3 regions of the Novosphingobium sp. genome follow, and region 2 is predicted to be linked to each of the others. Evidence: predicted binding sites of a transcription regulator. Region 2 holds the regulator's gene; each other region holds the start of a gene.
The links. The regulator LexA, encoded in region 2, represses DNA repair genes until DNA is damaged. The targets are predictions, from matches to a motif close to GTTCCNCNCTTGTTCT.
Positions count from the first base shown of each region.

Region 1: the regulator LexA is predicted to act here: its motif matches at 2,588-2,603, upstream of ABDW49_RS04750 (PA0069 family radical SAM protein).
Region 3: the regulator LexA is predicted to act here: its motif matches at 2,527-2,542, upstream of ABDW49_RS16590 (putative DNA modification/repair radical SAM protein).

Region 1 covers NZ_JBCNLP010000001.1:997,971-1,004,822, forward strand. The annotation lists gene dnaE (DNA polymerase III subunit alpha) at 1-1,172, shown strand, start outside; gene ABDW49_RS04750 (PA0069 family radical SAM protein) at 1,495-2,577, opposite strand; gene ABDW49_RS04755 (arylamine N-acetyltransferase) at 2,697-3,566, shown strand; gene ABDW49_RS04760 (molybdenum cofactor synthesis domain-containing protein) at 3,854-4,393, opposite strand; gene ABDW49_RS04765 (lytic transglycosylase domain-containing protein) at 4,398-6,194, opposite strand; gene ABDW49_RS04770 (hypothetical protein) at 6,350-6,852, opposite strand, start outside.
Region 2 covers NZ_JBCNLP010000001.1:2,961,734-2,968,585, forward strand. The annotation lists gene trpD (anthranilate phosphoribosyltransferase) at 1-640, shown strand, start outside; gene trpC (indole-3-glycerol phosphate synthase TrpC) at 670-1,461, shown strand; gene moaC (cyclic pyranopterin monophosphate synthase MoaC) at 1,464-1,946, shown strand; gene glp (gephyrin-like molybdotransferase Glp) at 1,946-3,145, shown strand; gene lexA (transcriptional repressor LexA) at 3,214-3,936, shown strand; gene ABDW49_RS13740 (ComEC/Rec2 family competence protein) at 4,108-6,042, opposite strand; gene gltX (glutamate--tRNA ligase) at 6,360-6,852, shown strand, end outside.
Region 3 covers NZ_JBCNLP010000001.1:3,633,789-3,640,640, forward strand. The annotation lists gene ABDW49_RS16585 (UdgX family uracil-DNA binding protein) at 1-1,166, opposite strand, end outside; gene ABDW49_RS16590 (putative DNA modification/repair radical SAM protein) at 1,166-2,446, opposite strand; gene ABDW49_RS16595 (HU family DNA-binding protein) at 2,610-2,885, opposite strand; gene ABDW49_RS16600 (hypothetical protein) at 3,344-3,502, opposite strand; gene ABDW49_RS16605 (DUF1801 domain-containing protein) at 3,616-4,026, opposite strand; tRNA gene ABDW49_RS16610 (tRNA-Thr) at 4,131-4,206, opposite strand; gene ABDW49_RS16615 (ribonucleotide-diphosphate reductase subunit beta) at 4,361-5,428, opposite strand; gene ABDW49_RS16620 (ribonucleoside-diphosphate reductase subunit alpha) at 5,605-6,852, opposite strand, start outside.

The sequences.
Region 1 (6,852 bases), 2.0 Mb from region 2:
TGTGCTTCGATATGCATCAATCTGAAAAGCTGGCGATTTTCGTGGACGATATGCGCCGCAACGGCTTCGCCATCGCCGGGCCCTGCATGAACCACTCCGAGGCCGAATTCACCGTCGAGGAAACCAGCGACGGCTATGCGGTGCGCTACGCGCTGGCGGGCATCCGCAACGTGGGCGAAAAGGCCATGGAGCAGGTGGTGGCCGAGCGCGAGGCCAACGGGTTGTTCAAGGACCTAGAAGACCTGTTCACCCGCGTGCCTTACGGGTCTTTGAACCGACGCGCGTTGGAAGGCCTCGCCAGCAGCGGGGCCTTTGACATGCTGGAGCCCAACCGCGCCAAGGTCATGGCCAATGCCGACATGCTGCTGGCCTGCGCCGATGAGGCCGAGCGCACCCGCACCAGCGGGCAGGGCGGGTTGTTCGGCAGCGATGGGGACACCGCCGCGCTGCGCCTCACCGAAACCCCCGCCTGGAGCCGGATGGATCAGATGGGCAAGGAGCGCGAGAACTTCGGCTTCTATTTCGCGGCTCACCCCGTGGCGCAATGGCACGCCATCGCCTCGGCCAATGGCGCGCGTTCCTATGGCGCACTGATGTCGCAGGGCGCCCCTCCGGGCGGGCGGGCCAATGCGGTGATGGCCTGCATGGTCGAAAGCGTCCAGAAGCGCAAAACCAAGCGCGGCAAGGATTTTATCATGGCGGAGTTCTCCGACTCCTCCGGCCAGTTCTCCGCCTCCTGTTTCGAGGAAACGCTGGTCGAGCCTTTCCTGAACTGGGCCAAGGAAAGCACCTGCATCCTGCTGACGGTCGAACTCGACAGCCCCAGCCCGGAAGAGCCGCCCCGCGTCACCATCCGCGGCGGCCAGCCTTTGTCCGAAGTGCGCAATGCCGCGCGCATGATGCTGCGCATCGAGGTGTCCCAGCCCGAGGCCTTTGTGCAACTGGCCACCATTCTGCCGCGCGTGGGGGCTGGTGAAGGCTCCGGCGCCAGCGCCAAGGGCGAGGTGGTCGCGACGCTGAAAACCGGCGATCCGGTGCCGCCGCAGTTGCGACTGGGTCAGGATTTTGCGCTGGATGGCGATCTGGTCGAGGTGATTGCGGCGATCGAGGGCGTGACGGTTCTGTCGTTTGCGCCTCAGCGGGGTAGGGCGCAGTTGCGGTTGGTGGCTTGAAGAAGATTTGAAGGGAGAAGATGCGAGGGGGGATTCCTAGTTGGTCGCATGTCTCAAGAGACATGCTCCGGGCCCTCGCGCTCCCATGACGTCTTCCGACGATAGGGCAGTGGTTCCGCGACCGAGTGCCAGAACTCTCTACCTGGGTAAATCAAGGCGCCGCAGGCAGAAACTCGCAGCATAACAAGCTGGTCTATGAAATTTAAAGCCTGCGGCGCAGCGACCGAAGCGCCTTGGCCGAACCGGATGCGCAACGAAGACATTAAAGGGAGCGCGAGGGCGATGGCCCTCGCATCTTCTCTTCAACCTTCAAATCTTGCTTTCAAAACAACCTCATCTGCCCATCCCTTTCCGGCGCCACGAACTGCGAGCAATCCAGCACCACGCGCCCCCGCTGCAACCCCAGCCGCGCCACCGCCTTGCGAAACCGCGCGCGGGTCAGATCCGCCCACACGCCTTGCGGCTTCATGCGCGTGTGAAAGTTCGGATCATTATCCCGCCCGCCCCGGATCTGGTTGAGGATCGACATCACCTTGGCCGCGCGCTCCGGAAAATGCGTGTCCAGCCACTCGCGGAACAGCGGGGCGACCTCGTGAGGCAGGCGCAGCATGATCCAGCTTGCGCCGTGCGCGCCGCGCTCTGCGGCCTGCTCGAGGATACGCTCGATCCAGTCCTCGGTGATGGCGGGGATGATGGGCGAGACGTTGACATAGGCCGGCACCCCCGCCTCGACCAGCGCGCCGAGTGCTGCCAGCCGCTTCATCGGCGTGGCGGCGCGCGGCTCCAGCTTGCGGGAGAGCGCGGCGTCGAGGCTGGTGACCGAGATTGCCACAGCGGTCAGTTGGCGCGCGGCCAGTTCGCGCAGCACATCCAGATCGGCTAGCACGCGGTCGGATTTGGTGGTGATGGTGACGGGGTGGCGCACCTCAAGGCACAGCTCCAGAATCTGGCGGGTCAGGCGATAGCGGCTCTCGATGGGCTGATAGGGATCGGTGTTGGTGCCCATGGCGATGGGGGCGGGGCTGTATCCGCGCGCGGCCAGCGTGCGGCGCAGCAGCTTGGCGGCCTGCGGTTTGACGAAAAGCTTTGTCTCGAAATCCAGTCCCGGTGAAAGGTCGAGATAGGCATGGGTGGGCCGCGCGTAACAATAGATGCAGCCATGCTCACACCCCCGAAACACATTCACCGACCGGTCAAAGCCGATATCGGGCGACTTGTTGAACGAGAGGATCGTTCGCGCCGCCTCTTCTGTGACCGTGGTGGCCAGGCGCGGAACCTCTTCCTCCAGCGCGGCGCGCTCGTCCAGCCAGTCGCGGTCCACCTCGCGCTGGGGCAGGGCAAAGCGTGTGCTGGTTGCGCCCGAAACGGCGCCACGTCCACGCGGAGCGGGAGGAGAAACGGCCATGGACTCAATGTGAACAAAATGAGAACAAATGTCAAGGTCAGCCCAGGGCCACGATTGACAGAAACGCATCCGGATCGGATAGATCCATGCTTGGGTCAGGGCGGAAAGGCGGCGTTTCCATGCAAAATGAGGCAATTCTCAAGAGCTATCTCGCCCGCCTCGGCCTCGGCAAAACGCCTGACCTCGATGTTGCCGGTCTCGATGCCCTGCAGCGCGCGCATCGCCTGTCGATCGGCTTTGCGAATCTCGACGTGATGCTGAGCCACCCCATCCGCATCGATCTCGACAGCATCGCCGACAAGCTGATCAGCCGTCAGCGCGGCGGCTATTGCTTCGAACACAATGCCCTTTTCGGTGCCATGCTGGCCGAACTGGGTTTCGCCAACCGGCCTCTGCTCGGCCGCGTCTGGCTGGGCAGCGACTGGCCCGGCGAGCCCGCGACCACCCCGCCCCAGACCCACACGCTGCGTCTGACCACCATCGCGGGCGCGCCATGGATTGCTGATGCCGGTTTCGGCGGCGCCTATGTGCCACCGTTGCCGCTGTCCGACGGCGCTCAGGCCGCCACGCCCGATGGTGCGCTGCACCGCCTGCGCCGCGTCGGCGCCGAGGGCGCGGCCACCGGCGAATGGCTGCTGGAGCGTGCCGGACCCGCCAGCGCCACCGACGGCAGGGCGCAGGCCCACGACGCTTTCCAGCCGCAATACAGCTTCTCTCTGGCCGAGGTCGTGCCGGTTGATCTGGAGCTGTCCAACCACTGGACTTTCACCCGCGCGGGGACGCGGTTCACCAGTGGCTGTCTGGTGTCCATCGTGTTGCCGGATGGTTTTGCCTCGCTCAATGGGCGGCGGTTGAGTGTGCACCACTCCGGGCAGGGGGACGTCAGTGAGGTTGCTTCTGCCGCTGCGTGGCGGGAGGTGCTGGGGGATCTGTTCAGGGTTCAGATCAGCCAGGAAGAGGCGGAAAGGCTTTTCGATCAAAGGGGGTAAGGAGAAGATGCGAGGGGGGAGTCTTTGTGGGTCGCATGTCTCAAGAGACATGCTCCGGGCCCTCGCGCTCCCATAACGTCTTCCGACGCAAGGGCAGTGGCGCCGAAGCCGGGCGCCCAAGCTCTCCACCTGCACAAAGCAAGGCGCCGCAGGCAGTGAATGTTATGCTGTAATCTTTCAAGCCTGCGGCGCGGCAAATAAGCGCAAGGGCGAACCCGATGCGCAACGCAGACATTAACGGGAGCGCGAGGGTGTAACACCCTCGCATTCTACCTTTCAAACCTTCTTCAAACTTCCTTCAACCGAGGCATCAGCTCGATAAAGTTGCAGGGCCGGTTCCGACTGTCCAACTGCTCGTCGAGGATACGGTCCCAGCCGTCCTTCACCGCGCCGTTCGATCCGGGCAGGGCGAAGATATAGGTCCCCTCCGCCACCACGGCCATGGCGCGCGACTGCACGGTGGAGGTGCCGATGGTGGTGTAGCTGATCCAGCGGAACAGCTCGCCGAAGCCGGGGATCTCGCGCCCCGCGAAGGTGGCGATCACATGGGCCAGCGCCTCGGGAGTCACGTCGCGCCCGGTCAGGCCTGTCCCGCCGGTGGAGATCACGCAATCCACGTCGGGATCGCGCACCAGATCCGCCAGCGTGCCTGCCAGCAGGATCGCATCCTCGCGCAGGATCGCGCGGGAGGCCAGCTTGTGGCCCTTGCTGGTGATCCGCTCGGCAAGGATATCGCCGGAGGTGTCATTCTCCGCCGTGCGCGTGTCGGACATGGTCAGCAGAGCGATGTTGATCGGCTTGAAGACCCGCGTCTCGTCAATGGCCACGCGCTCAGTTCCTGTCCGCAACCTGAGTCACGGGCGCGGCAGTCGGCCAGTCCTTGGCGGCGACGCGGACGCCCTTGCTGCCCGACAGTTCGGGGAAGGTCGGCCACATGCCCTGCGCCATCACCACGCGGCTTTCCGAGCCCGCTCCGGCCTGACGCTCATACATCCAGTAGTTGCGCAGCACGGTGGCGACATAGCCGCGCGTTTCCCAATAGGGCACCGATTCCATCCACAGCAGCGGGTCGCCATTGTCATGGATCTGGGTGTTCCAGCGCGAGACAGGCAGCGGCCCGGCGTTGTAGGCGGCGATCACCTTGGGCAGCAGGCCCTGCGTGGCCGCGTTCGACTTCAGTGCCTCGAGATGCTCCTGCCCGAAGGCGAGATTGATCTCGGGACGGGTGAGGTCGGTGACATTGCCCGAGACGCCCAGATAGGCGGCGTGGTCGCGCGCGGCGGCGGGCATGATCTGCATCAGGCCGCGCGCACCAGCACCGCTGACGACATTGGTGCGGAAGGCCGATTCCTGAAGGGTATGCGCAAACAGCAGCGCCGGATCGACCTTCCAGCCGGTGGCCGGAGTCCATTTGGGCGTGGGATAGCGGCTGGCAGGCGCGGGGCTGCTGTTGCCCGGCGCGTTATAGGCCATCCAGAGCTGGGTGCCGGGCAGGCCAAGGTCACGCGCCAGACGCGAGAGTTGCTGATACTGGCCGGGCGCGCCGATGCGGGCCTGATAGCGCAGCACATCGTCGGCCAGACCATCCTCGCCGACCTCTGCCAGGCCCACGGCGACGCGCACATTGGCGTTGTCGCGCAGGTTCTGCCAGTCGGCGGCGGTGAAATCAGGCTGGGCATGCGTGCCGGGCATCTTCAGCCCGAGCTGCTCGGCCGCCAGCATGCCATAGAGCGTCTCGTCAGCGCGCGCGGCGGAGCGCAGCGCTGCGGCGGCCTGCTCGGGCTGGCGGCAGCGCACGAAAGCGCGCGACTGCCAGTAATAGGCGGCGGAGACCATTTCCTGATTGCTGCCCGACTTGGCGGCCTCGGCAAAGGCGGGGATGGCCTGCTGGCAGGCGCCCTGACGCCATGCGGCCAGCCCTGCGGTCCACCATGCCTCGCCCACCCAGGCGCCGGTGGTGGGGAAGTTGGCATCCTGCGCGGCGGCGATCGCCTGCGCATAGGCCTCATTGTCCTGATTGTTGATGTAATAGGCCCAGGCGACCTTGTCGCGCCATTCGGCCCGCGCCTCGGGGCTCAGCGTGGCATCGACGCCATCAAGAAGCTGCTTGGCGCCCGCCGTATCGTTGATCTTGATGCGATCGTTGATGCTGCCGGCAACATTGGCGGGCATCGAATTGTCCGCCACCGAGCGGGGACGGGTGCGACGCGGGGCGCTGGGCCATGCCACCAGTTGCTGCGCGGAAGGCAGCGCGGGCAGCGCGGTGCCGCCGCGCTTGGCGGCCAGAGCCTCGATCTGTTCGGCCTCGGGCAGCGAGGTGCCGGTGGCCAGCCACTGGTTCAGCGCGTCGAGTTCGATGCGCGGGCTGCCGGGGGCGATGTAATATTCGGCGCGCAGCAAATTATGGAGCGGGCCATCGGGGCGGGTCGCCAGCATCTGGCGCAGGGTGGCCCAGTCCTGACGCTTGAGGGTGGCGAAAGCGTCCTTGTACCAGCTACGCTCATCCTCGGAGAGCAGCTTGGGCACGGCGGAATGCGCGTTGCGGCCCATGAAATATTCGGCGGCGGCGGAATTGGCGAGCGCCGCATCGGGCGCCAGAGCGGGCAGGGCCGCGCAGGTCAGGGCCATGCAGGTTCGGACCAGGGCCGTGCCCGCATGTTTGCGCAAGCAGGCGCGCAAGCCAGTATTTCCGGTCATTGAACCCCGCTTCATCCCGACGATGCCTGTCCTTAGCAACGGCCATGCGAGCGTGATCCCATGGACCCGCGCGACCGGTGTGAATATCATGCCTGCCCGAGCCAGCCGAGCCAGTGGTGCCAGAACACCGCCTTGGCGCGTGGCCGTTCCAGCAAGGTGGTCAGATCCGGCATGGCCATGATCTGGGCCATACTGGCTGAACCGGGCTGGCCGGATTCGGGCGTCTCTGAGGAAATCCCTGCCTCTTTTTGGTTAACCAAAGGTAAAACGGCAGGGCTTTGCGGCAAGTTGTGGCCCAGCAGCGGCAGAATGTTGCCGCCAAACGCAATAATCCGCTGCGGCTGAGCCAGAGCGACATGGTGGCGCAGCACGGCCCCGAGTCCCTGGGCGTTCAGCGCGCTCCAGTCGGGATGCGGCATATGGCGCGGCAGGGCTGCGGCGAGGCGTAATTGATCCAGTTCCAGCCCCATCACGCCCAGCATGGCGCGCAGCAGCGCGCCTTGCTGGCCCGAGAGCAGCGATCCGGCGGCGGCATCGCCAGCCTCGGGTTGCGGCACGATCACCATCAGCGGCGCCTGCGCGGGCCCCT
Region 2 (6,852 bases):
GCTGGAGGCTTTGGGCCTGAACCTCGCCAACGCCGGGGAACGCGCCGCCGAAACGCTTCAGGACATCGGCATCGCCTTCCTCTTCGCGCAGACGCATCACCCCAAGCTCGGCCCCATCGCGCCGATCCGCAAGGCGCTGGGCAAGCGCAGCATCTTCAACCTGATGGGCCCGCTGGCCAATCCGGCCCATGTGCAGCGCCAGTTGGTGGGCATCGCCCGCCCCGCCTATGTGCCGATCTATGCCGAGGCGTTCGAGGCGCTGGGCACGCAGCGCAGCTTTATCGTCTCGGGCGATGAGGGGCTGGACGAACTCTCGCTGGCGGGCGGCAATGAATGCGCCGAGGTGCAGGGTCGCACCATCGCCATGCATCGCGTGTCGGCGGCGGATGTGGGCCTGCCCGTGCATCCGGTCACTGCGCTGCGCGGCGGCGATGCGGCCTACAATGCTGACGCCCTGCGCCGCCTGTTGATGGGCGAGGAAGGCCCCTATCGCGATGCCGTGCTGTTCAACGCCTCTGCCGCGCTGCGCGTGGCGGGCGAGGTGGAAAGCTGGCGCGAAGGCGTCGAGGAAGCCGCCGAGGTGATCGACAAAGGTCTGGCCAAGGCACTGCTCGACTGCTGGATCGATGCGGTCCGATGAGCGATACAATGATCAAGATGGATACGACGATGACCGACAAGCTGACCGAAATCTGCGCCACCAAGGCCGAGGAAGTTGCGCTGCGCAAACCGCTGGCCAGCCTGTCGGACCTTGATGCCCGCGCCGCGCTGCAGACCGCTCCGCGCGGTTTCGAAGCCGCCCTGCGCGCCAAGGCCGCCGATGGCTTCGCGCTGATCGCGGAGATCAAGAAGGCCAGCCCCTCCAAGGGCCGGATCCGTGCTGATTTCGATCCGCCCGCCCATGCCCGCGCCTATCAGGCCGGGGGCGCGGCCTGCCTCTCGATCCTGACCGACGCGCCCTATTTCCAGGGCCATGAGGATTTCCTGATCGCCGCCCGCGCCGCCTGCACCCTGCCGGTGATCCGCAAGGATTTCATGATCGACCCCTGGCAGGTGGCCGAGGCGCGCTCCATCGGCGCCGATGCCATCCTCATCATCGTCGCCGCGCTGGAAGACGCCCAGATGGCCGAGATCGAGGCCGCCGCGCTGGAACGCGGCATGGATGTGCTGGTCGAAGTCCACAATGAGGCCGAGATGGAGCGCGCCGCGCGCCTCACCTCGCGCCTGATCGGCGTGAACAACCGTGACCTCAAGCGCTTCAAGACCGACATCGCCACCACCGAGCGCCTCGCCCCGCTGGCGCCCGAAGGCACGCTGCTCGTGGCCGAGAGCGGCATCAACAGCCATGCCGATCTGGTCCGCCTCTCGGCCTGCAACGCCCGCACCTTCCTGGTCGGCGAGAGCCTGATGCGTCAGAGCGATGTCGAGGCCGCCACCCGCCAACTGCTGACCGGCGCCTGACCATGGCCGATCTCACCCATCTCGACGCTCAGGGCCATGCCCGCATGGTCGATGTGGGCGGCAAGGCGGAAACCAGACGCCTCGCCATCGCGGAAGGCCGCATCCTGATGGGCCCGGAAGCGCTGGAGGCGATCCGCGACGGCGCGATCCCCAAAGGCGATGTGCTGGCCGCCGCCCGCATCGCCGGGATCATGGCCGCCAAGAAGGTCGGCGATCTGATCCCGCTGTGCCATCCGCTGCCTTTGGATGCCGTCAGCGTGGACTTCGCCTTTGAAGATGACGCCTTGCGCTGCACCGCCAGCGCCAGCCTGACGGGCAAGACCGGCGTAGAGATGGAGGCGCTGACCGCCGTCTCGGTCGCCCTGCTGACGGTCTATGACATGGCCAAGGCCGTGGACAAGGCGATGGGAATCACCGGCATCCGCCTGATCGAGAAACACGGCGGCAAATCGGGCTCATGGTACGCGCCGGGCAGGCAGGCCTGATGCCGCCCCTCCCATTGGCCGAGGCGCAGCAAAAGCTGCTGGCCACCATCACGCCGCTGCCGATTGAAACCCTGCCCATCGAACAGGCTGCCGGGCGCTGGCTGGCGGAACCTCTGACGGCGCAGCGTACCCAGCCCGCCGCCGATCTCTCCGCGATGGACGGCTACGCTCTGCGTGCCGAGGATCTGCCCGGCCCATGGCGCGTGGCCGGCGAAAGCGCGGCGGGCCACCCATGGCCTCACCCCGTCCAGCCCGGTGAGGCAATCCGCATCGCCACCGGCGCCCTGATGCCCCAGAGCGCCGACGCCATGGTGCTTCAGGAAGATGTGACCCGCAATGGCGACCACCTGATCCTGACCGGCGATGCGCCCAATCCTCCCGGTCGCCATATCCGTCGCGCGGGGCTGGATTTCTCGCAGGGCGCGCCCTTGCTGCCCGCCGGAACCCGCCTCGGCCCGGCGCAGATCGCGCTGGCCATCTCGGGCGGTCATGGCAGCGTGGCCGTGCGCCGCCTGCCCCGCGTCACCATCATCGACAGCGGCGACGAGTTGGTGCCGCCCGGCGCGCGCGTGCTGCCGCATCAGATCCCCGCCAGCAATGGCGCGATGCTGGCCGCGATGGTCGGCGCTCTGGGCGCCGAGGTGACGCGCATCGGTCCTGTGCGAGACGATCTTTCCGCACTGGTCGCCGCTCTGGACGCCGCTGGCGAGGCCGATCTCATCGTCACCTCGGGCGGCGCTTCGGTGGGGGATCACGACCTGATCCGCCCGGCCCTGGAAGCATGGGGCGCGCAGCTCGCTTTCTGGCGCGTGGCGATGCGCCCAGGCAAACCCTTGATGCATGCGCAGCGCGGCGGGCTCCATGTGCTGGGCCTGCCGGGCAATCCGGTCTCGGGGCTGGTCTGCGGGCAGCTTTTCCTGCTGCCGATGCTGCGCGCGATGATGGGCGCGAGCGATGTTCTGCCCCGCAAGGTCAGCGCCCGGCTGACAGCCCCCGTGCCCGCAGGCGGCAAGCGGCAGGAGTTTCTGCGCGGGGCCTGGGATGGCGAAGAGGTCACCCCCAACCCCATGCGCGACAGCAGCGCTCTGGCGGCGATGGCGGCGAGCAATTGCCTGATCGACCGCCCGATCAATGCCGAAGCCGCCGAAACGGGCGCAATTGTGGGAATTTATCTGCTGGACACGCATTCCCTCGCTTGACGGCTGAAAAATTGTTGCATAAATGTTCCTTGTTCGTTCGAGAACGGAACGGCAGGAAGGACATCCGCATGCTCACCCGCAAGCAGCACGAATTGCTCCGCTTTATCCAGGTCCGGCTGGAGGAAGATGGCGTGTCCCCCTCTTTCGAGGAAATGAAGGAAGCGCTCGACCTCAAGTCGAAATCGGGCGTTCATCGGCTGATTTCCGCGCTGGAGGAACGTGGCTTTATCCGCCGCCTGCCCAACCGCGCCCGCGCGCTCGAAGTGCTGCGCCAGCCTGAGGATGTGACCGGTGGCCAGCGCGGCGTTGCTGCGGCTGCCCCGCGTGCCACCCCCGCCCCCGCTGCGCCGCTGGCCCGCCCCGCCGCACTGTCTCCGGCACCGGTGGCGGCGCCCCGCCCCGCCAATGACGTGATCGAGATCCCGCTGCACGGCCGTATCGCCGCCGGTGTGCCGATCGAGGCGCTGGAAGGGCAATCGACCTTGCCGGTGCCTGCTGCCCTGCTGGGCGCGGGCGACCATTATGCGCTTGAGGTGTCTGGCGATTCGATGGTCGAGGCCGGCATTTTCGACGGCGATCTGGCGCTGATCCGCCGCACCGAAATCGCCCGCGATGGCGAAATCGTGGTGGCGCTGGTGCGCGGCGAGGAAGCGACGCTGAAGTATCTGCGCCGCGATGGCGGGATGATCCGCCTCGATCCCGCCAATGCGACCTATCAGCCGCAATATTACCGCCCCGGCGAGGTGCAGGTGCAGGGCAAGCTGGCCGGACTGCTGCGCCGCTATCATTGATGGGCAGGGTTGGGAGAGGCTTTTCCAACCCTGGACATGGTTTGATCGGGGCTGGGAGGAGATCGGTTTTGATCTGGCCTCGGATCGGCTCTTGATGCGAACCGCGCTTCATCGGGAGCATGCTCCCATAAGGCGGAGCCCAACCTCAGACCACTCCTGCCAAACCCACGCTCAGGGGCTGTTCTCCTCCTCGCGCGGCAGACGATGCGGCGCGCGCCACCATGGATGGGCGCCCATCGATTGGGCCACGGTGGTCACGCTTAAATGCTCCAGATCCAGTGCCAGTCCGCCACTCCGCAGCAACGCGGCGCGATCGGCCTTGATCAATCTGGGGCGGCACGCGCCATAGAGCTTCTCCGGCGCGACAACGATATCGGCCTGAGCGCAGGCCTGCTCCCATGGCACGGGCTCCGCGTCTCCCTTGCCGCGCGCAATCAGCAGACGCCAGCGCCGCCCGCCCCGGTCGAGATCGAGAGCACAAAAGCCTTCCGAACAACGCGCGCCCTGCCATGTCGCCAGCGGCGTCACCGGGCCTGACAGCCCTGCGGACTCCAGCATCGCCTCGCCAGTGCGGCCACCTTGCCCATCGCGCAGGATCACCAGCGCGCGGCCCGCAATGCCGGTGATGCCGACGTTCCTGCCATCACCGGAGATCAGCACATCGGGCGGCTGCAGCCATGTCAGCGAGACAATCGCCACCAGCGCAGGCACCAGCCCCCACAGCCTCACCCGCCCATGCCACAGCGCCAGCCACAGCATGCCGCCGACAAACAGCCCATAGCGCCATGCGTCCATCGCGGGCATCACCGTCACCGAGGCGGGCCGCTCCGCCGTCCAGCGCGCGATGGCCAGCAGCAGGTCCAGCGATTGCCCGCAAACCCACCACGCAGGCGCCCCCGCCCCCACCAGATCCAGCGCCAGCCCCAAAGCAATCGCGGGCATCGACACAAAGGTGGTCAGCGGAATAGCCACCAGATTGGCCATCGAGCCATAGACCCCGGCACGGTGGAAATAGAACAGCGCCACCGGCATCAGCGCCAGATCAATCACCATGCCCGCCAGCAGGATCATCGCCAGATGGCGCGCCAAGCGCTGCCACCAGCCCTCCTCACGCGGGGCCAGAAAGGCGCGGACCGGCGCGCAATCATGCAGCACCACCAGCGCCAGCACCGAACCGAAGCTCATCTGGAAGCTGGGGCCGATCACCGCCTCGGGCCACAGCAGCATGGTGCAGATCGCCGCCACCGCCAGCAAGCGCACCGTGAAAGGCTGCCGCCCCAGCGCCAGCGCCGCCAGCACCAGCAAGGCCCCCAGCACCGACCGCACCGTGGGCACCTGAGCCCCCGTCAGCAGCGTGTAGAAAATCCCTGCCGCCCCGCCAAAAGCGCTGGCCAGCAGCGGCAGGCGCACCCTCAAGGCCAGCCACGGAAGCAGCGCCAGCAGCCGGATCGCCAGCACATAAACTCCGGCGATCACCGCGCTGACATGCAGCCCGCTCACCGACAGCAGGTGAGTCAGCCCCGAATCGCGCATCGCCTGCTCGTCGGAGGCCGGGATGCCGCCCCGGTCTCCGCTGGCAAAGGCGGCCGCGATGCCTCCCGCCGGTCCGGCCACGCGCGAACGCACGTGATCGGCCAGCGCATGGCGCATGCGGGCCAGCCATGAGTCGCCGGGCGCGGGCGATATCACTTTCACCGGACCGAGTACTGTCCCGGTGGCGGCCACACCATCGAACCATGCCGCGCGGGCCGCGTCATAGCCGCCGGGCAGCATGGGCGCGGCGGGCGGCATCAGCCTTGCTCGCAGTTGCACCACGGCGCCTTCGGTCAGCCCCGGCTGGTCGCGCCCTTCAGGCATGGAGAGTCGCGCCAGAATGGGCCGCCCGCTGCCCGGCTCGGCAAAGGCCAGTTCAAGGCGCAGGCGGTGCTCGGCGGGCTGGGCATAGCGGTCCATCACGCGGGCGGTGATGCGCGGGGTCATCGGCTGGACGATGGCAGGCGTACCGACCATGGCGGATTTCGCCCAGATCAGGCCGCACCCCGCCGCCACGGCCAGCCCCATGCTCATCAGGGCGGCACGCAGATGGCCCAGCGAAACCCCCTGCAACAGCGCCGCAAGCCCTGCCCCCCCCTATACCAAAGGCCAGCACACCATACCAAAGCCAGGCATTGGCAAGCACGAACCACAGGCCTATGCCTCCGCCCAACCCCACGGCCAGCCATGGAAGGCGGTCCGGTCCGGCCTCGTTCAGAAAGTGTTCAAGCCGCAAGGCAGTGCTGGACAAGATCGCGCCGCTGGTCCTATGGCCGTGTTGCAATGCAGCGCCCGCATCGCGCCATAAGCGCGGGGCGCCAGAACGTAGCCCGATGGTGATGCCCGAGCGGCTGGCCATAGGGGGGTAGAGTGACAGGAAGGATGAGTGAATGGCAAGTGTTGGCGTGAACGGTGATGGCTCGGCCACGGATGGCCAGATCATCGCGCGCCCTGTTGTCACCCGTTTCGCGCCCTCTCCCACCGGCTATCTGCATATCGGCGGGGCGCGCACGGCCCTTTTCAACTGGCTTTACGCGCGTGCCAATGGGGGAAAATACCTCTTGCGCATCGAGGATACCGACCGCGCCCGCTCGACCGAGCCCGCGATCGAGGCGATCTTCGATGGTCTGAACTGGCTGGGCCTGGGCGGCGATGAGGCCCCCGTCTTCCAGTTCGCGCGTTCCGATCGTCATGCGCAGGTTGCCGCGCGGCTGCTCGATTCGGGCCATGCCTATCGCTGCTATCTGACGCAGGAAGAGCTGGCCGCCCGCCGCGAGGCTGCCGCTGCCGAGAAGCGTCCTTTCCGCGTCGTCTCCGAATGGCGCGATGCCTCGCCGGACCAGTGGCCCGAGGGCAAGTCCTATGTGGTGCGTGTCAAGGCTC
Region 3 (6,852 bases), 670 kb from region 2:
TCCTGATCGATCCACCAGCGGCAGGCGTCGATCTCTCCCACATTCGGGCGGGCGTGCAGGCGGTGCTTGCCGCGCTGCTCGAATTTGAAATGCTTGACCGCATTAGTGACGTAAAGCCTGTCGCGCGGCACCCCCGCCGCCGCCAGAGCCCGATCAAACAGCGCCCCCGCCGGGCCGATGAAGGGCCGCCCCGCCAGATCCTCCTGATCGCCGGGCTGTTCACCGACCACCATGATCGCGGCATCCTCCGGCCCCTCGCCGAAGACAGTCTGGGTGGCCGGGCCGCACAGGCCGCAGCGCCTGCAGCCGGCCGCCTCCTCGCGCAGCAGCGCCAGTGCCGCCGCGCGGTCCTGAGGCGTCGCATGGCGGCTGACACGCGGCGCGGCAGGGGCCTGCTCGATCATCGCCAGCTCGCGCCGCCTTGCATCGGCGATCAGCCCCGGCACCAGTGCGGTCTCGGGCATGTTCTTCCAATATTTGCGCGGCATTTCCTTCAGCATCGCCCGCGTCATCAGCCGCGCGGGATTGAAGATCGAACTGTAATAGGTCTTCCACACGGCCTCGACCGGGTCGTCAGATGGAGCATCGCCGCGCCGGGCAGGCGGGCCTTCGCTCAGCACCTCGCCGTTCCAGTGCAGCGTGCCTTGCGGCGTCAGGATCGACCAGCGCATGTTGGTGAAGCGATCGACGAAGAAACCGGCATTGGTGCGCAGGATATGGTGCTCAGGCTCGTACCAGGCGACGAAGCGGGGCTCGTCTCCTTCGCGCAGTTCCCGGAAGCGCAGAAAGGCGTGCATCTTGTGAAGGTCGCGCCGCACCGCGCTGGCCATGCCCTCCACCCGGCGCAGCAGCGGATCGGCGCGGTCATCGAGCACGGCGGGCGTTTGCAGCACCCGCAGCAGCAGGGCATAGAGCAGCGCGAAACGCTGCGGATCGCTGTGCAGCAAAGCCTGCCCGGCCAGCGTAACGAAGCTTTTGGGCACGGTCAGCTGGGCGGCGGGATCGGCAGGTGGCAGAACCGCCCCTTCCCCGCCAAACAAATCGCCCGGTGCATCGCCCACTTGCCACACCACCGCCTCCGCCGGGATGCCCGCCTGGGCCAGTCGGCGGGCATGGTCTCGCCAGCCTTCGACATCGTCGGGCGCATCGAGGCAGATGCGGTGCATCAGGCCGCGAACAGCTCAAGCTGGGCCGGTTTGGGCGCCAACAGCGTGCGCAGATCGGCGCGATCCGCCAGCGCCAGCGGACGCCAGTCGGCGGTGACGATAAAGGGACGAAGCTTGCGGATGGAGACGGTCATCCGCGCCACATCCTCCAGCGTGAGACGCCGCAACCGCCGCGCCGCCAGAATGGCATCGACCGCCCTTACCCCCAGCCCCGGAATGCGCAGCAGCAGTTCACGCGGAGCGCGGTTGAGATCGACCGGAAAGCTGTCACGAAAGCGCAGCGCCCAGGCCAGCTTGGGATCGATGTCGAGCGGCAGCATCCCCGTCGCGGGATCGGCGGCGGCGCCCACCTCCTGCGGCGAAAAGCCATAATAGCGCAGCAGCCAGTCGGATTGATACAGCCGATGCTCGCGCATCAAAGGCGGGCGGCGCAGCGGCAGCACCGTGCTGGCGTCGGGGATCGGGCTGAAGGCCGAATAATAGACCCGGCGCAAATCGAAGCGATCATAAAGCGTCGCGGCCCGCGCCACGATATCGCGATCGGTGGCGGCATCGGCGCCGACGATCATCTGCGTCGATTGCCCGGCAGGCGCGAAAGAGGGCGCCGAGCGATAGCGGCTGCGCGCATCATGGCCATCGGTGATCGCGCGGCGCATCGTGCCCATCGCGCCCTCGATGCGCTGCTGTGACTTGTCCGGCGCCAGGCGGCGCAGCCCGCTGACGGTCGGCAGCTCGACATTGATCGAGACGCGGTCGGCATGGCGGCCCGCAGCCTCCACCAGAGCGGGGTCGGCATCGGGGATGGTTTTCAAATGGATATAGCCGCGGAAATCATGGTCCTCGCGCAGGGAGCGCGCCACTTCGAGGATCTGCTCCATCGTGTAATCGGGCGAATGGATGATGCCCGAGGAGAGGAACAGCCCCTCGATATAGTTGCGGCGATAGAAATCCAGCGTCAGCGTCACCACCTCCGCCGCCGTGAAGCGGGCGCGGCGCACATTGGAGGAGGCGCGGTTGATGCAGTAGTGGCAGTCGAAGACGCAACTGTTGGTCAGCAGGATTTTCAGCAGACTGATGCAGCGCCCATCCGGCGCATAGGCATGGCAGATACCCATGCCACCAGGGTTGGAGCCCAGCCCCTTCCCGCCTTTATCGTCACGAGAGGTCCGCTTCTTGCCGCCCGATGAGGCGCAGGAAGCATCATATTTGGCCGCGTCAGCCAGGATGGCCAGCTTGTCGGCCAGAGACAGAGATTTCGAGGAAGCGATCAGCGACGACATGGCACCTGTCCGAAACGCCCGGACTCGAGGCGCCTTCAGCCCCCAAAATGCCTTGGGGCGGTCGGCCTGTCCATCAAAATGTTCACTCTATGTTCCAATTCTCGTACCCGGATATTTCCGGGCATGGACGCCCCGCCCTGTAACAGGCGGGGCGTCGCATGGGTCAGCCGTTCAGCTTGTCCTTGACCGCCTTGGCAGGCGTGAAGGTCAGCTTCTTGGCAGCCGCGATGGTCATGGCAGCGCCCGTGGCGGGGTTGCGGCCTTCGCGCTCGGCGGTTTCCTTGACCTTGAACTTGCCGAAGCCGTTCAGGCTGATTTCCTCACCGGCAGCGGCCGCGTCGGCGATGGCGGCGAAAACCGCATCGACCAGCTTGCGGGCATCAGCCTTGGTGGTGCCATGGTCGGCAGCCAGCTTGTCGGCGAGATCACTGTTGTTCATGCATCGTCTCCTTGGACGGTTGAAATTCCGCAACGGGATTAGCGCCCAGAATCGGGCTCGTCATCCCCCCAATCGCACAGAATCCCTGATTTTGCTGGTGATCACGCCATCATGACCCCAGAAATTGCACATTACGCCGGTCGGAAAGCCTGTCAGGCGAGAGAATCGGAGACAAAAGGGCCCTCACCCGCCGCCCGACCCACGCGGCGGCAAGATAGAATCAACGCGTTCCTTCTTGCGAAAGCTGCATCGTTTTCGGTTTTCGGAGGAAGAAAGGGGCTTGTCCTTCCGCATAGCCAAGCTACGGCGCAGGACAAATCCAGAGCAATATAATCCCGGCGCACAGTTTTTTTTCAGGAAAACTGCGCAGGCCTCGCATCATGATTGAACGTATCAGCCATCATGAGCAGCCGGGCACGTCGGGACTTTGGACGGCGCGCCCGGCCAGTCAGGTCACCTTATTCGCTGACTTGCTCCATATCCCGCCCCATCAGCACGCGTGAAGGCAGGTGTTCTGTCCGCTGACGCTCGGCCTCGCCCTTCAGCATGGACATCGTGCCGGTTTCGCGCTGCCAAGCGCGCTGGCTGTTGCGAATGGCCCATTCCTGGATGCTCATGGGAGTAACTCCTCTGATCGCCCCTGTTCTTCGAATTTATGCCTGGAGAGGGCCTGGTTCAAGACCACCGGTCACATTCATGCCTCGACTGGGCGAATTGAGCCTTTCGGCGGTCAGCCCTTGCCAGGTGCTTTCTTTGCCAGATTGAAGGCCACTGCCTCCTCGACCAGCGCCACGAAGGCCTGCGCATCGACCTCATCCCCTTCACGCAGATCGATCGCCCGGCGCGTGCCGCCATCCAGACTGGCGTTGAACAGCCCGGTCGGATCAGCCAGCGCGGCGCCCTGGGCAAAGGTGAGCTTCACATAGGCCTTATAGACCTCGCCCGTGCAGAGGATGCCGGCATGCTCCCAAATCGGCACGCCCGCCGGATTGGAAGGCTTTGCCCATTTCACGGTTTCCTCGACACCGGGATCGGCCTGATGGATCAGGGCCCGCATGCGCAACAATGTCTCGCCCCGCCAGTCGCCGAGGCTGGCCAGTTTGGCATCGATGCGGGCAGAGGGGGATGCATCATCACTCATGGCTTTATCCTGATCGCGTTCAACCGCGCGATGTCTGCCATGGGATGGGGGAGGTTTCAACGTGAGGCCATTGCGGCGTTTTATCGTGAAACGCGGAGAAGCCCTGGTGCCGCTTAGGTGACTCGAACACCTGGCCCCATCATTACGAATGATGTGCTCTACCAACTGAGCTAAAGCGGCACTCTGGACTGGAAGGCGCCTTTAACCGCGCCTTCCGATAAGCGCAAGAGGGGATGGGGATTTTTTCCTCACCCCCACCCAATCATGCCGCACCACAAGAAAGGGGCGGAAAGCCATGTGGCCCCGCCCCTTTCCCGTTTGCGTTCCGAAAGACTTATTCCGCCGCGATGCCGGCCTTGGCGAACATGTCCTCGGTGGTGTCCTCCAGGAAGTCCTCGCCGTCGGCCACAGCTTCGCTGCCGCGCGCCTTGCGGCGGGAGTCGAAGCTGCTCCACACGGTGTTCCAGTCGCCCTTGGTGGCGCCTTTGGAGTATTCCGTCGCGCGCTGCTCGAAGAAGTTGGCGTGCTCCACGCCGTTCAGCAGCGGCTGCAGCCAGGGCAGCGGGTGATCCTCGATCATGTAGATCGCGGGCAGGCCCAGCTGGCTCAGGCGCCAGTCAGCGATAAAGCGGATGTAGCGCTTGATGTCCTTGGCGGTCATGCCGGGCACGGGGCCCAGTTCGAAAGCCAGATCGATGAAGTTGTCCTCCAGACGCACCGTCTTCTGGCAGCAGTCGATGATGTCTTCCTTCACCGCCTTGGTCAGGCAGCCGCGCTCCTTCACGAAGGTGTGGAACAGCTTGATGATGCCCTCGCAATGCAGCGATTCATCGCGCACCGACCAGCTCACGATCTGCCCCATGCCCTTCATCTTGTTGAAGCGCGGGAAGTTCATCAACATGGCGAAGCTGGCGAAGAGCTGCACACCCTCGGTGAAGCCGCCAAACATCGCCAGCGTGCGGGCGATATCTTCGTCATTCTCCACGCCGAAAGTGTGCATGTAGTCATGCTTGTCCTTCAGCTCGGCATATTCGAGGAAGGCGCCATATTCGCTCTCGGGCATGCCGATCGTGTCGAGCAGATGCGAATAGGCCGCGATATGGATCGTCTCCATATTGCTGAACGAGGTCAGCATCATCTTCACCTCGGTGGGCTTGAAGACGCGGGCATACTTCTCGTGATAGCAGTCCTGCACTTCCACATCCGCCTGGGTGAAGAAGCGGAAGATCTGCGTGAGCAGATTGCGCTCATGCTCGGAGATCTTCTGCGCCCAGTCGCGGCAGTCCTCGCCCAGCGGCACTTCCTCGGGCAGCCAGTGGACCTGCTGTTGGCGCTTCCACATGTCGAAGGCCCAGGGATATTCGAAGGGCTTGTAGGTCTTGCGGGCTTCGAGAAGGGACATGGCGTTCGTCCTAGAATTTAGAATTTTAAAGGATAATCGCAGGGGGGTTACCCCCCTGCACCCCATAACGTCTTCCGGCGAGATGTGGCGCCAACGGCGCCGTCTTGCATAACCTCAGCGTCGGGAGACGTCATGGGAGCGCGAGGGGGTAACCCCCTCGCATTCTTTTACCTGCCTTACTGACAGGCCAAGCATTCCTCATAATCCGTTTCGCCCCGAGCTTCCAGCTCGATGCGCGGCGCGGCGGAGGTGTTGTCCGCCTCCACCCCGCCCGCGAAACCGGCGCGCTGGATCGACTTGGAACGCAGATAGTAGAGCGACTTGATGCCCTTCTCCCACGCCTGATAATGCAGCATCATCAGATCCCACTTGTCGACATCCGAGGGGATGTAGAGGTTCAGCGACTGAGCCTGGTCGATGTAGGGCGTGCGGTCAGCGGCGAATTCCAGCAGCCAGCGCTGATCGATCTCGAAGCTGGTCTTGTAGACCGCTTTCTCGTCCGCCGTCAGGAAGTCGAGCTGCTGCACCGAGCCGCCATGCTCCAGGATCGAGTTCCACACATTGGTGGAATCCTTGCTCTTGGCGGCCAGCAGCTTCTGCAGATAGGGATTCTTCACCACGAAGCTGCCCGAGAGCGTCTTGTGGGTGTAGATGTTCGCCGGGATCGGCTCGATGCAGGCCGAGGTGCCGCCGCAGATGATGCTGATCGAGGCAGTCGGCGCGATGGCCATCTTGCAGCTGAAGCGCTGCATCACGCCCATATCGGCGGCGTCAGGGCATGCCCCGCGCTCTTGCGCCAGCATGATGCTCGCCTCGTCCGCCTTGGCCGAGACATGTTTGAACATCTTGAGGTTCCAGGCCTTGGCCATGGCGCTCTCGAAGGCGATGCCCTTCTTCTGCAGGAAGGAGTGATAGCCCATCACGCCCATGCCGACCGAACGCTCACGCGCGGCGGAGTACTTGGCGCGGGCCATCTCGTCGGGCGCGCGGTCGATGTAGTCCTGCAGCACGTTGTCGAGGAAGCGCATCACGTCCTCGATGAACACCTTGTCGCCGTTCCACTCGTCCCAGGTTTCCAGGTTGAGCGAGGAGAGGCAGCACACGGCGGTACGGTCATTGCCCAGATGGTCGCGACCGGTGGGCAGGGTGATCTCGCTGCACAGGTTGGAGGTGTAGACCTTCAGACCCAGATCGCGGTGATGCTTGGGCATCATGCGGTTCACCGTGTCGGAGAACACCAGATAAGGCTCACCGGTGGCCAGACGGACCTCGACCAGCTTCTGGAACAGGGCGCGGGCGTTGACGGTGCCGCGCACGCTGCCATCCTTGGGCGACTTGAGGTTGAAATCCTCGCCATCGCGCACGGCGCGCATGAAGTCGTCGGTCAGCAGCACGCCATGGTGCAGGTTGAGCGCCTTACGGTT